DNA from 3 places in the Paenibacillus sp. QJM3NY_38 genome. Region 3 is predicted to be linked to each of the others. Evidence: predicted binding sites of a transcription regulator. Region 3 holds the regulator's gene; each other region holds the start of a gene.
What was found. Region 3 encodes NrdR, which represses ribonucleotide reductase genes. Its sites were predicted from a motif close to AACACNATATATNGTGTT; they were not measured.

Region 1 (5,061 bases), 570 kb from region 3:
TCAGCAGAATCTCCTGATGCGGATCGCGCTTCGCCGTGTCCATGGAGGCGACAACGATATCATTGCCCCAGGAGTACGCTTTTTTCTGCGCAATCGCGGGAATGCCGAACTTGGAGTTCAGCTCGCGAACCCATTGCAGCACAAGGGAAGCGGGAACGAGAATCAACACTTTGGATACCAGGCCGCGCACGATGTATTCTTTTAAAATAAGGCCGGCTTCAATCGTTTTACCAAGCCCCACTTCATCGGCGAGAATGGCTCGGCCCGACATCTCGAACAATACGCGTCTGGCGGTATCGGTCTGATGGGGGAGCGGGGATAAGCCGCCTAGGTGCTTGAGGCATTGCAATTCTTCAAAGCTTGTAACGAGACGCGATTTCTCGCCCTCCACGGCAAGCTGGGCCAGACGATAGTCACCCCAAGGTCCGCCCTTGTCCAGTCGACCGGCGAGATCGTCAAACCAGGAACGGTCGATCTGCAATGGAACGGGAAGACGCGGGTCGAAAATCATGCCTGAGTCGGCAGATGGCTGATGAAACATGTCGATCTCCTCCTGTTGTGAAAGATTCCGGGCCAGCGGTGTATATGTAGTATGGACGAAAAAAGAAGTCTTCATAACCTTGCACGGATTCGGAAGGCGTGGAATAACCCAAAGGGCGCACGGCTGCTGGAATTGGATATTTTCATCCTTTTTTTTCATAGGGATGGGCGAAAAAGAGAGCGAGAGGAAGAAAGCGGAAGCTTGCGAGCGGGAGCTTGGATCTGTTGGCTTAATTTTCACATTATCGGCATAGTTAACCTATATATAGTGTAGTATAATGGATTGGTAGCACTATATATGGTGTATATAGTGGTTTTGAATGTTTGACCGGCTACATAACAGGTTATGTTGTTGGTGAGCGCATAACTGCGGAACTTTTTAATTTTATATTTTATATAGGAGGTAGTTGCTCTTGAGTACGATGCAGAATCAGCGGCTGGAAGGTTTAAGCGAGAAGATCTTTTTGGACCGGTATGCCTGGAAGGATGCGGACACCAACAACGCTAAGGTAGGCGATGTGGTGCTCGTTTTGACGAAAGATGATCCTAAATTTCCGACCAAGGAAGTTGGCGAAATCGTGAAGCGCGAAGGCCGCAAGGTCACGGTGAAGACACGGAAGGGCGAGCTTGTGGAATCGGATGTGGAGAAGCTGACGTTAACCATCGAGAAAACGCCGGAAGAAATGTGGGATCGACTCGCGGCTGCCATGTCATCGGTTGAGGCAACGCCTGAATTGCAGGAAGAGTGGCGCGGGAAGTTCCGCGAGATTCTGGATGATTGGAAGCTGGTGCCGGGCGGACGGATTGCGGCTGGAGCGGGTGCAAGCGATGAATTGACGCTGTTCAACTGCTACGTAATTCCTTCACCGAAGGACAGCCGGGGCGGCATCATGGAAACTCTGAGCGAGATGACCGAGATCATGGCACGCGGCGGCGGAGTCGGCATTAACTTGTCTTCCCTGCGTCCTCGGCGCGCGATCGTAAGAGGCGTGAACGGTTCCTCCAGCGGTGCGGTATCGTGGGGCGGATTGTTCAGTTATACGACGGGATTGATCGAGCAGGGCGGAAGCCGCCGGGGCGCGCTCATGCTGATGATTAATGATTGGCACCCGGACGTGGAGGATTTCATTACCGTAAAGCAGACGATGGGACAAGTTACGAATGCGAACCTGTCGGTATGCGTCAGCAATGATTTCATGAAGGCCGTGAAGGAAGATCTGGACTGGGAGCTGGTGTTCCCGGATACTACGGATCCTGACTATGATGAGCTGTGGGACGGCGATCTGGATAAATGGAAGAAAGCCGGACGCCGTATCATTCCATATAAAACAGTAAAAGCACGCGAGGTCTGGCACACGATTATCGAATCCGCATGGAAATCCGCAGAGCCGGGCGTCGTATTCATGGAATACTATAACCAGATGTCCAACAGCTGGTATTTCAACCCGATTATCTGTACGAACCCTTGCGGCGAGCAGGGACTTCCGGGCTGGGGCGTATGCAACCTGTCCGCGATGAACCTGTCGAAGTTCTATGATGAAGCGAACCATGACGTTGCCTGGGATGAGCTGGCTACAACGACACGGTACTCCGTGCGTTTCCTGGATAATGTCATTGACCGGACGCCGTACCATTTTGAAGAAAACGAATTGAACCAGAAAAAAGAGCGCCGCGTGGGTCTCGGAACGATGGGTCTGGCCGAGCTGATGATCAAGCTGAACATCCGTTACGGCAGTCCGGAATCGTTGGAGTTTCTGGATAAGCTGTATGGCTTCATCGCCCGCGAAGCGTATCTCGCTTCCGCCGATATTGCCGAAGAGAAGGGTTCGTTCCAGGCATTCGATGCCGAGTTGTACCTGCAAAGCGGCTTCATGAAAAATATGGCCGAGGTGTATCCGGAAGTTGCCGAAGCGGTGCGTGAAAAAGGCGCACGGAACGTTACCGTCATTACCCAAGCGCCAACGGGCAGCACGGGTACGATGGTCGGAACATCGACAGGCATCGAGCCGTATTTTGCCTTCAAATACTTCCGTCAGAGCCGACTCGGTTTCGACGAGCAGTTCGTGCCGATTGCCCAGGATTGGCTGGACAGCCATCCGGGCGAAGAGCTTCCGGATTATTACGTCACGGCGATGAGTCTCTCCGCCGAGGATCACATCCGGGTGCAGGCGGCAATTCAGCGCTGGGTGGACAGCTCGATCTCGAAGACGGCCAACTGTCCGTCGGACTTTACGGTTGAAGATACAAAACGACTGTATGAGCTGGCATTCGATTTGGGATGTAAGGGAGTAACGATCTACCGCGACGGCAGCCGTGACGTGCAGGTGCTGCAGACGGAGAAAAAAGAAGATAAGGCCGTCGAAGCGACCACAGCTTCTACTGCGGAAACAGCGCTTGAGCAAAGCGCGGCAGGCCAAGCCGCAGAGGATGCAACGAACGTGGAGCCGGCGGCTGCCAGCGTGGCCGTGACAGCCTCAGCGAGCAAGAGCGGGTTGGATAAGCAATACAAGAAGCGTCCGCAAGTGCTGCGCGGCGCAACCTATAAAATGAACACGCCGTTCGGCATGGCGTATATTACCATCAACGATCTGGACGGTATCCCTAGCGAAATCTTCCTGAACGTCGGCAAGGCCGGTTCGGATGTGTTCGCAATGGCGGAAGCCTTGGGCCGCGTCTGCTCCTTGTTCCTGCGTTACGGAGACCACGGCAATAAGGTGGAGCTGCTGATAAAGCACCTCAAGGGCATCGGCGGCACCGGCGCGATCGGCTTCGGCGCAAACCGCGTAGAATCCATCGCCGACGCTGTGGCGAAGGCGCTTGAGACGCACGTGGCGAACAACGCCGGGGTGGATCATGACCATGATCCGGCACCGGTCGCAGCCACGATGGCGCCTGTCGATGCAGGCGAGGCCGAGGCGACGGCAGCCGCAGGGTATGGCGGACACGGCTCCCACGCAGGCGGCAGCTCGATGTCGCTGGATCTGTGCCCATCCTGCGGCGGTGCATCCTTAATTAACATCGAGGGATGTAAGACTTGCGGGAACTGTGGGTATAGTAAGTGTTCGTGAGGAAGCCGTTAGAACAGGACATTAGCAGCAGGTGTGATATTTCATAATTTTTTGGATTTGTTTCAGAATAAATTAGATAGAAAATTCCAAAAATCCTTAGAAACGATTATTTATTCATTTAATATAATAATTATGCAGATAAGGCCAGACAACAGGTATTGTTGTTCTGGTCTTTTTGGTTAGGAGGATTATTTTGCTGAATAGACCTTATATTTATGAAGATGAATCAATTGAAGGCTACATAAATAGGGTAGCGGCACTAAATTATCGAACTGAGAACTTACTGAAGTTCCCTTAGACATATTAAAAAAATAACATATTACAAATTACAAGGTTATCCTTGGCAAAGAGAACTATCCCTGATTGGTTATGAAAAATCGGATCCAATATTGCCCGTATTGTATTAACAATCAGATTTATCATCGATATATATGGGGAGTTCTTCCTTTAAAAATCTGTTTGGAACACGAAGTTATTTTGATAGATCACTGTAAAAATGTAGTTCTACACCTTTAACCGTAAACTGAAACAACTCGGCATTCATTTAACTTGAAAGAGGCTTAGTTTTACACTAGGTCTATTTTGTTTTGTTTAATGTATTAATTCTTGTATTAACATCTCTTCTTATTCAAAAGTCACTAGTTGTTTATTACAAACAATTCGTTAAAGTGAGCTTGAAAAATGTCGGCAGCTCCCCGGTTGAGTTCCGAGAAGCAGTCGCAGCTTAAAGATATCTTTTTATTCGTGTCTAATTGACAGGGGTATGACCAATATAGCGACTACGAATAGGGCTACGTTCTTGTCCTTCGACATGTGTCAAAATTTCAACTGATCAAGCTGTCGGCAAGGCCATGCAAGCTCATTTTAGCAAGCTTTCAAAAGATGTATGGATCTTCGTTTGTTTTAAAGGATGTAGCGAAGAGGTTATTTATTTCGATACTTTTTTTCCAGAGATATATAATTTTCTTTGAGTACTTTGATTTCTTTTATCAATGACTTGTAAGAAGAATAAACAGATGATCCAATTATAATCAGAAGAACTCCTGAAATCGGAAGAATAAATCTTAAAGTGAAAATATTATAAAAATATATGTCCGGGGTGTCTGATCTTACTGATCTAGGAATAAAGAGAAGCAAACCTATGACAATGAGAAGAATTCCTGCTAAGAGAGAAATACAGTATAAAACTTTGTGTTTTTGTGATTCCAACTTTTGCTCACCCCTCCTGATAAAATAAGGCAGTTGAGAATAAAAGTCTCAACTGCTTGTGCTCTTAAAAAAATCAACCTTTATAATTAGATAAATAATAAAGTTCAGGACTAAAGCCTTTTAGAATAAGTACCTTCCCACTTAGAGTAGTTTACCGTCGTATTGTATCCTAATCCAATATGTCCTTTCAAATTGTTTAAGGATGTAGATGCCCGATGATAGAAAAATTAGAACTATTGGAGTA
Region 2 (5,061 bases), 3.5 Mb from region 3:
CGCCATTTCAGGTGGCTGTGCTGGACCTGTTCGTCAGAGGACATTCCTTCACCATATTAGGTGATTTGTCGCAGGGCATTCATGCCTATCGCGGCGTTCATGCGTGGGAAGAGATGAGCTCCCTGTTTAAGGAAGAGGAAACAGCCTATTTTGCCTTGACGCGCAGTTATCGCTCCACGATGGAGATCATCGAATTTGCGAACGGCATTTTGGAGAAGGGTGTCAGCAGTGATCTGCTTGCCGTTCCGGTATTCCGGAGCGGCGATACCGTTCGCCTGATTCCTTATGATTCGGCGAAATCCAGAACGAGAGATTTGGAACGGGCGATGGAGGCACTCATCGCTAAGGAATATCGGACGGTCGCTATACTCACTCGAACCTTGCGAGAAGCGCAAGAGCTGCATGAGCAATTCATTACTGCATGGCCGATGCTGAATCTGATCGATGGCAGCAAAGGAACGTATCAGGGCGGTTATTCCGTGCTTCCTGTTTATTTGTCCAAGGGGCTTGAGTTCGATGCGGTTGTGGTGGCGGATGCAGATCGGGCGCATTACGCGGAAAAAGCTTGGGATGCCAAGCTGATGTATGTGGGATGTACGCGGGCGCTGCATGAGCTGTGGCTGCTGCATGGTGAGCAGCTGCCAACTTATATCAGGACGGAGACCTCAGAAATTACTGCCAGCGGCTGGCCCGTGGAGTAAGTTGAAATTGTGTTACTAACGTTGTAATGTTCAGTGTGAAGTGGAAAAATGGGAAAATGTCCCGTGGGGTGGCACATGTCTGCATGTGCTTTCTCTGCGGGACTTTTTGTTCTGCTTTTTGCTTAACCAAGCATTTGGTAGGAAGAGCCCAGATTCTCGATATACCGGATCAAGGTCCAAACGATGAGGATGGAAAGTGCAGCTGCCAAGATGATGAAGAGGGTCATTTTTCGCATAGGTTTTCGTTTCAATTCAAAAACCTCCCTTCGAGCTTTCATGGTCTAATGAGACTTCGTCTTCCTCACTGCGGATACCCTGTTTAATTTCCTATAATATGTAACGCTCCGGAAAGATTAAAAGTTCGTTATCATGTTAAGGGGCAGCGATTTTCGCTGGATTTCCGAATCACTAGAGTGGATGTCATAGGGTTTCTACAGGCATGGCGAAATTGAATATGGTATGATAGAGTGTGACGGATTTGATTGAAACCGGCTTATCTTTACATTGATATCAGACAAGGAAGTGTAGCAATGGATTTATTCAGTATCGGGCGTGAAGGGGACCGGGATTCCCGGCTGCTGGCCGATCGGATGCGCCCTTCGTCGCTGGATGAATATATAGGACAAGAACATATTATTGGTCCGGGCAAACTGCTCAGACGGGCCATAGAGGCAGACCAAGTCTCTTCCATTTTATTGTACGGCCCGCCGGGATGCGGCAAAACAACGCTTGCGCATATTATCTCACAGCAAACGAAGGGGTACTTCGTTCGGCTGAATGCCGTGGAGGCCTCGGTTAAGGACGTCAGGGAGGTCATTGAGCAAGCCCAGAGCAACCGCAGTCTGTACGGCACCAAAACGATCCTGTTTCTGGATGAGGTCCACCGCTTTAACAGCTCAAGACAGGACGCGCTGCTGCCTGCCGTGGAGAACGGCACGATTATATTTATCGGCGCGACGACAGAGAACCCCTTTCATTATGTAAATGGGGCCTTGATGAGCCGTTCAACCTTGTTCCAGCTTGAGCCGCTGAATAAGAACCATTCCTTGATCGCGATGCAGCGCGCGCTATCCGATCCGGATAAAGGTCTTGGATTCATGAAGCTTCAGGCAGATGAGGAAGCATTGGATCATATTGCAACGATGGCGAACGGCGACATCCGGCGTGCATTGAATGCGCTTGAGCTCGCTGCGATGACGACCCCGCCTGATGCAGGCGGCACGGTCCATATTACGCTGGATGTGGCCGAGGAATCGATACGCAAGCCGCTCGTCAAGGCGGACGAGTCCACGCAGTATGACGTGCTGTCCGCCTTTCATAAAAGCATTCGGGGTTCCAGCGATGCGGCATTGTTCTGGTTCCTGTATGCGGTCGAAAAGCTGGGGATGGACCCGATGGTGTTCATCCGCCGCTTGATTGCTGCCAGCAGCGAGGATATCGGGCTGGCTAATCCGCAAGCGATGGTGCAGGCGGTAAGCGCACTGGACGCCTACCGGAATAACGGCTGGCCGGAAGCCAAGCTTAATATCGCCCAGGCTATCCTGTTTGCGGTGGAAAGTCCAAAATCCGATGGCGTTGTGACCGCCATATCACGGGCGATGTCCGCCATGGATGAAGTAAAATCGGCGGAGGTCCCGCTTCATCTGCGTGATGCGCATTATTCGGGGGCGGTGAAGCTGGGGCATGTCGGCTATAAGTACCCGCATGATTATCCGGGCCATTACGTGAAGCAGGAATATTTGCCGAAGGAGCTCTCCCGCAGGGTGTTCTATCAGGCGACGGAGCAGGGGAACGAAGCCAAGATCGCTCACAACCAGCGATTACGACGCGAAGAATAGGGCCTTACTGCGATAATGGGATCTACGGCTGCTAGTTTAGTTAAATGGAGGTAACGAAAGATGAAAACAGGGAAACAACGGTTTGTCATCCTGCTGCTGTCCGTCGGTCTTATGCTGAGCGGCTGTTCGGGGAAAAGCGCCCAGGAGCAGGTCGAAAGTGGACAGGCAACCGAGGCAGCGCATGAGCATGGACATCAGACGCAGCTGTCCAACGGGGATATCCAGGAGGCGACGGCTTCGATTGATGAGCTGCCTGCCTTTTTGAAGAGCCAGACCAGCGAGCTCCAAACGATCTATGCCTTGTCCGCGCAGGTCAGTGATGTCCTGAAATACATCCCTTGTTATTGCGGCTGTGGGGACAGCGCCGGTCATGAGAGCAACCTGAACTGTTTTATTGATGAGATCCAGGAGGACGGCACCGTGGTGTGGGATGATCATGGCACCCGCTGCGGGGTATGCCTGGACATTGCCGTGGAATCTGCCAAAATGAGCAGCGAGGGCAAAAGTCTGACGGATATTCGGACCGCAATCGACGAGAAATACAGCACAGGTTATGCTAAGCCGACACCAACCCCGATGCTGCCTGCCGAAAGTTAATTCTACTGTGGTTAAACAAGAAGGTACCCGATGTGATCAGTGGATCACTCGAGTGCCTTTTTTCTGTTGGGATTCATGTCCTTTAAGGACGTTATCAGGAATCGCTCATACGCTTCATAGGATCAGCAGACGTGATCTACCTCACAGCATTAAACTATATATGGATGTAAATTGATTAAACGAAACTATATATAGTGTGTGAATGATCTGAGAAGAAGGAGTTGATCGTTTCATGAAAGTCATGAAGAGAGACGGATGCCTGGTGAATTTTGAGATAAGCCGGATTGTGAAGGCAGTGGATAAAGCTTTTATAGCTGTTGAGGGTGTGTCCCGCAAGGAGGCTTCCCTGCAGCTTGGCGAGGAGGTTGCCCGCGCCACCGCGGGGATGGAGCAGGTGAGTGTGGAGGAAATTCAAGATATCGTTGTTGAACAATTGGAAAGCACAGGTTATGCTGAGGCAGCGGCAGCCTACCAACATTACAGGGAAGCCCGTGATCTGGAGCGGATGCGGCGGGGAGAGCTCTACAAGATCAGCAGGGATGTGATTGGGGTAACGAATCTGGATCTGCTGCGGGAGAATGCGAATCTCAACGGGGAATCCTTCAGTGGAAAAATGAGTCGGATCGGCTCCGAGTATGCCAAATGGATGGCAAGCAAATTTATCTTGCCCGGAGAGCTCATGAGAGCGGTCAGGGATGGTTATGTGTACGTGCACGACCTGGACCAGTATGCACTCGGTACGACGAACTGTATTTTCATCCCGTTTGACCGTCTTTTGGCCAAGGGATTCAATACCGGTAACGGATCGGTCAGGCCGCCGCAGAGCATCATGACCGCGATGGCGCTGGTGGCCATCATATTTCAATCTCAGCAGAACAGTCAATTCGGCGGCGTGTCCGGAAATAAAATCGATTGGGATCTGGCCCCGTATGTCGGCAAATCGTTTCGCCGGCATTTTCGGAAAGGGCTTGCCTACTTCGGAGAGGTGGAGCAGGGCGAGCATAGACGCAATGTACAAGTTCTTCCCGATAACGAATTATACATAGACAACGAGCAGTTGAAGGACATGTTCCCGCGAATATATCACTACGCATATAACGAAACGGTGAATGAAGTAAAGCAGGCTGCGGAATCCCTGATTCACAATCTGAACACGATGAGCAGCCGTGCCGGCGGACAGATCCCTTTCACATCATTGAACTATGGAATGTGCACGTCAACGGAAGGAAGGCTGGTGTCCCACGCTCTGCTGGATGCCACGATGAGAGGGCTCGGCGGGGGAGAGACGCCGATATTTCCGCAGCATATTTTCCAGTGCAAGCAAGGGGTTAACCAGGCGGAAGGGGAGCCCAATTACGATCTGTTCCTGAAAGCCGTTGAGTGCTCAAGCCGCAGGCTCTACCCGAACTTTGTCAACGTGGATGCGTCGTTTAATCTGGTCTACTATAAGCCGGACGAGCCAGACACGATTATTGCCACCATGGGCTGCAGGACACGGACGATTTCAGACCGGTTCGGGCGAAACCGCCTAAGCGGAAAAGGCAACTTGTCCTTCAATACGATCAATCTGGTTCGTCTCGGCATCGAGCATGGCATCGTCGAAGGCAAGCGGGATATGCCCGACCTGAGCCTCTTCTACGAGCAGCTGGATCAGTATATGACGATTGCGGTAGAGGGTTTGATTCACCGCTACGAGCTGCAGGCGGACCAACCGGCCAAAGCGTCCGATTTTATGATGCGGGAAGGCGTGTGGGAAGGCGGCGAAGACCTGGCCCCGGAGGACAAGGTACGCGAACTGATTAAGCACGGCACTCTGGCACTTGGATTCATTGGGCTTGCAGAATGCCTGAAGGCGTTGACCGGACTGCATCACGGAGAGGATGAGAACAGCCGCAGGCTGGGAATCGAAATCATCCGACATATGC
Region 3 (5,061 bases):
TAAGCTTTTCTTCCAGATCTCTAGCCTGATTAATATATCTGTCACGTTCAGTCTCGATGTCTTTGAGCCTTGTTTTTATGTTCTTATATTGTTCCAGTTCATTCTTAACATTTTCTGGGATAACTTCCTTTTCAACTTCTTGACGTATAATTTGTGGAGGCTTATTTCTGAGGGACTCTATTGCTTCATTTTGAGACTCAATATCCCTTTCAAGAGCCTTTATTTGTTCTTCTTTTTCTTTTAAAGCCTTCTTAACCTCTCTAAGTTCCTTGACTGTCATATCATCAACCTTCTTGGACTCTCCAGTGGAAGGAACCACATGTTCCTGTTCGATGAACTCATAGCGATCAATTACTTCGGGTAGTGAGAGCATTTCGAAGATCTTTCCTGTCGTTAGATGCGACATCGCATCTCCAAACTGTTCGTAAGCCTGGATGAGTCTGGATGCAGTCGAAGGATCGAAGTCGCAATTGTTTTTAGCCCATTGCTTAAACTCTCCGTTCGCAAGGTCATTTTCTTTCACATGCTTCAGTCGCTTCCCAATCTCAAATACCGATTGCCCCGCGATCTGTTTGTAACTATTAATCTCAGCTGTAATTACTTGTAAATCAGCTGATAATGCCATACTCTTATCCATTTTTATTCTCCCTTATTTAAAAAATCCCAATACGTTTCAATATCATGAAGTAACTCCTTGTATGCTTCTTCCTCATGCTCTGGAAAGTCGTCTTCTCTTTCGAGTCCCATGTTTTCCCGAATACCTTCTAAAACATCCTCTTTATACTCACTTGCAGAGATAAGTTGAATCAATATTTCGGCCTTGCTCGAATTTCTTGTGTAATCGCTGTGTGTTTCTAAATAACGATTATGCATTTCTTCTGTCTTTCTCATCAGTTGGTTGATTCTTTCAAGTAAGAGATTAGTTGATTTATTAGATTTTAAACACAAATCTTTGTATGTATTAGCCGCGAATATATATGTACCTAAATTATCAACTACCTCTTCTTTAGTCGAATTATTTACAGCTACATTAGCAATAGAGTCATAATAAGATTTGAGTAATGCTGTGTAGTCGAGGTCATTTTTTTGACAGTATTCCTCAATGAACTTCAAGAACGATTTTTCCTGTTTTGCATAGTGAGATTCAATTGCTTGAAAGTACATTTGATAGAGACTGTTTATGACTTCTGATGAATAAAGTTCCCCATTTTCGAAAGCTTTCAAATCGGCACTGGTTAGTTTGTGTGATGTTGCGATATGATCTAATGTCAGTCCTGCTGCTTCCCTTAAATTCTTTGCCTGTTCACCGATGAATAATGATTCAATGCTTCCCATTTCTTAATTCCTCCATTTATATGTATTTGTTTATGTTTATTTCATTAATATGGATAGTACGAATCAATCAACTTATTCAATGCTTCAATTTTATCTTCTTTCAATTCCACTTGTCCCCTAAGAAAATTAGAAAAGTACGGCTGGTTAACTCCAATTTTGTTCGAAAGAAAACCTTTCTTAACTCCTCTATCTTCAATCAGCTTCATTACACGTTCTTGAGTCGTCATATTCATCACTCCTTTCCTTTAAGTTTTGTACCTCATATTCACAGTATATATGATGATGATTGGAATGTAAAGATATTTTTATATTTTTATTTTATTGAATTACTAAATTGCAGATTTACTACCTACATCTGCAATTTATCCACCAAGCCTAAACAGCTGATGACTGTCTTTTAATGATTACACTGATTATACCATAACAATGATCAGCAGTTTCCCTCGCATTGATTAGTGTTGGGTTATCGGATTTTAATGCAATGCTGCTATTAAGGAAATCGATATTATGATTAGGTTGTTGAAGATTGTTGACTACAATTTTCAAGGTAATCCTATTAACTGCAGTTTCGCTTCTCTTGGAACCTGAAAGACCTCCAACAACCGCTCCAACACCACCAGCCAACACCCCACCAACGAGTGCTCCACCCAATTGAGAAGACCGCGATGTCTTAGTTATTGAAGATTCATTTTCAACAATTTCGGATTCGATGATATCAGAGAAATCAATTACATAATCATTCTGTTCATCTGAAATGGCAAGTTTATTTGAATTTTCATCTATGGAGATGACTTTATTATTTGAGGTAAATTGCTGAGTTGGTGAGTAGTTTTCGATCTTGTATTGTCTATCCGAAATACCTTTTAGTTTTTCCTTATGCTTATTGACATCTGATGCTATAACAATAATCAACCAGATTATACCAACAGGAATTAGATAAAAAAATTTTGAATCAGCGTAGATCCCAAAAAGGGAACCTAGGGCCATGATGGCACTACCGACTACGATTTTCACATGAAGACCTCCATCTTGCTTAATTAGTTATATAGGAGAATTATACCATAAAATCAGAGATACCTGTTCAGGGAAAATTGAATAACTGATTGTATTATTCAATGTATAATTCGGATGTCGTAAAATCGCGATATCCGAATTATTTCTGTATTAACCAAACTGGTTAATACAGAAATATATATGGCCTGAGATTGGCGAAATCGCCAAGCAATAAAATTGTAATGTTTAACAGCTTTATATGTATAATGTTCGTATTCTCAATATGGACATTTTTGTCAACATAGATATAGTCTAAATAGAAAAAAATCCTACATTTAAAACACGAACATTATGGACATTTAACTGTATTAATGGTTGCCTTTGAGGTTTTCCGAGATTTCTCGGAAAAGTCTTATTCTTTATGGAGTATGCTCGACACACCTCATAGTAAACAGTATCGTTAATACGTCATGGCACCAAGTGACACGGCTCTAGCCTTCTGAATCAAAAGGTTAGAAATATATACAACAATTTGGATACGGCAGATACGCCGAATCCGATAACCCACAAGGGAATGTATTGAACACACACCCTTTCAGTAGCCCTCAACCTGACGGTAACTGAAAAATTACTGTTAAATATTCTTACAATTTGGATTATTCGTACCACTGAATAAATTTACCAAGAGAGTATTAAAAACTAAAAAAAGAACCATTAACCATCTATTTATGTAATATAGTTCGTTAATGGTTCTTTTTATTAAGTGTTAATATTTAGTTGATACATGTGATGGTAGTACTTTTAACATACGTGGACTCCCAGCTGAGCTAAGGCCCCGTAAGCGACTTCTATATCATATAAAAAATCAGCAGGCATGTCAACAGGTTTTTCACATTTTTTGATGACGTGCTGTATCCCTTTTACTTCTCTATATAATGTCACTTATCGATGATGAGGATGGGCTCCTTGAGAGCACCGGAAGAGCACCTGGATCACGCAGAACCCTGGCGCTCTTACAGCTCCTGACCGTCCGTATCCTTGGACAGCAGGCTTTTCAGTTCCTTCATAAACATATTGATATCCTTGAACTGCCGATACACGGACGCAAACCGGACGTACGCTACCTCATCGACCGGATACAGCCGTTCCATCAGAAGCTCCCCGATCTGGCGGCTCTCCACCTCTGCTGCTGCGGTATTGCGCAGTGCCTTCTCGACATCCGATACGATCATATCCAGCTGGTCCACGGATACCGGGCGCTTCTCGCATGCTCGGATCAAACCGCGGAGTACCTTCTCCCGGCTGAATTCTTCGCGGCTTCCATCCTTCTTCACAACAATCAGCGGCGTTTCCTCCACCATCTCAAAGGTTGTGAATCTCTTGCTGCACTGTTCGCATTCCCTGCGGCGGCGGATGGATTTATTCTCGTTGGCAGGCCTGGAATCCAGCACTTTCGTTCCGGCATAACTGCAATATGGACACTTCATAAAGTCATCTTCACTTCCTTTGTTTCAGCGTATTTTAGCCTCAATGGCGATAATGAAAAATTTACCAGCAAAACTTTTTTCTTTTATGTTATGAAAATGCGAAACCCGAGACATAATACTTTTACCAACCCAAGGAGGTGAACTTAACATGGCACAAAGCAACAACAACTCCAACAACCTGGTTGTTCCTCGCGCAAACGCTGCTCTTGAGCAATTGAAGTACGAGGTAGCTCAAGAACTTGGTATCTCCATTCCACAAGACGGATACCAAGGTAACATGACTTCCTACGAGAACGGTTCGATCGGGGGATACATCACAAAGCGTCTTGTAACCCTGGCCGAGCAACAATTGGCTGGTCAATTCTCCGGTCAATAATTGATTCTTCCTTAAAAAAGGAGTGTTGGACGGCTCATGTAAGAGCCTGTCCAGCGCTCTTTTTTCGTTAAAAGCCGTCCTTATACACATCCGTATATTGATTATAATAATAAATCACGCGCTGTACATAGTGGCGGGTTTCCCCGATGGGAATACTCTTCACATTCTCATAGGTTCCATCCCACATGCCCTTGTTGATCCAATTCTTGACGTTCCCGGGGCCTGCATTATAGGCGGCGATGGCGGCAATCGGGTTGCCGTCCATTTCCTTGTGCAGGTTCTGAATATACCAGGTGCCCAGCTGGATATTCGCATCCACTTCATTCTTTACGTTCAGCAGGTTTACCGATGGCAGCTTGGCCATTTCCATCGCCCAATTCGCCGTATCCGGCATCAGCTGCATAATGCCCAGCGCGCCTTTCTTGGACTCCTTACCCGGCTTGAAGTTCGTTTCCACACGAATGATGGATGCCACCAGGAACGGATCGACCTCATAGTATGCGGCATGCTTCCGTATTTCATCTTTATAATGAATCGGATACAGCAAGGTCATCCAGTTCGAGCTCAGATACAGAAGCGCTACAAAAGAGACAAACAGCAGAAGCAGCACTCTTTTTTTACGGAGCCACTTCATAGACTAACCAACCTGCCCCACAGGTTGTCCACCTGCTGCTGTGTTTCGGCCACTGTTCCGCTGTTATCGATGAGGATATCCGCCAGACGCTTCTTCTCCTCGATATCCATCTGACTGTTTAAACGCGCTTCTGCCGCTTCCCTGTTAAGATCATCGCGTACCATCAGACGCTCAAGCTGCAGCTCTCGCGGTACATAAACAACAGCGATCTGGTCAAGATAAGAATAATGCTCCTT

Region 1: a site for NrdR is predicted at 829-846, ahead of AC0VZ8_RS23540 (adenosylcobalamin-dependent ribonucleoside-diphosphate reductase). Genes of this name have one in related genera too.
Region 2: a site for NrdR is predicted at 3,318-3,335, ahead of AC0VZ8_RS08230 (anaerobic ribonucleoside triphosphate reductase). Genes of this name have one in related genera too.

Annotation. Positions count from the first base shown of each region.
Region 1 is NZ_CM149665.1:5,082,434-5,087,494, reverse strand. It holds gene AC0VZ8_RS23545 (DEAD/DEAH box helicase) at 1-541, opposite strand, end outside; gene AC0VZ8_RS23540 (adenosylcobalamin-dependent ribonucleoside-diphosphate reductase) at 963-3,608, shown strand.
Region 2 is NZ_CM149665.1:1,868,861-1,873,921, forward strand. It holds gene AC0VZ8_RS08210 (HelD family protein) at 1-701, shown strand, start outside; gene AC0VZ8_RS08215 (hypothetical protein) at 824-952, opposite strand; gene AC0VZ8_RS08220 (replication-associated recombination protein A) at 1,232-2,539, shown strand; gene AC0VZ8_RS08225 (PCYCGC motif-containing (lipo)protein) at 2,600-3,136, shown strand; gene AC0VZ8_RS08230 (anaerobic ribonucleoside triphosphate reductase) at 3,369-5,061, shown strand, end outside.
Region 3 is NZ_CM149665.1:5,651,682-5,656,742, forward strand. It holds gene AC0VZ8_RS26000 (DUF3102 domain-containing protein) at 1-637, opposite strand, end outside; gene AC0VZ8_RS26005 (helix-turn-helix domain-containing protein) at 640-1,335, opposite strand; gene AC0VZ8_RS26010 (hypothetical protein) at 1,380-1,562, opposite strand; gene AC0VZ8_RS26015 (hypothetical protein) at 1,711-2,349, opposite strand; gene nrdR (transcriptional regulator NrdR) at 3,342-3,815, opposite strand; gene AC0VZ8_RS26025 (alpha/beta-type small acid-soluble spore protein) at 3,964-4,191, shown strand; gene AC0VZ8_RS26030 (lytic transglycosylase domain-containing protein) at 4,259-4,825, opposite strand; gene coaE (dephospho-CoA kinase) at 4,822-5,061, opposite strand, start outside.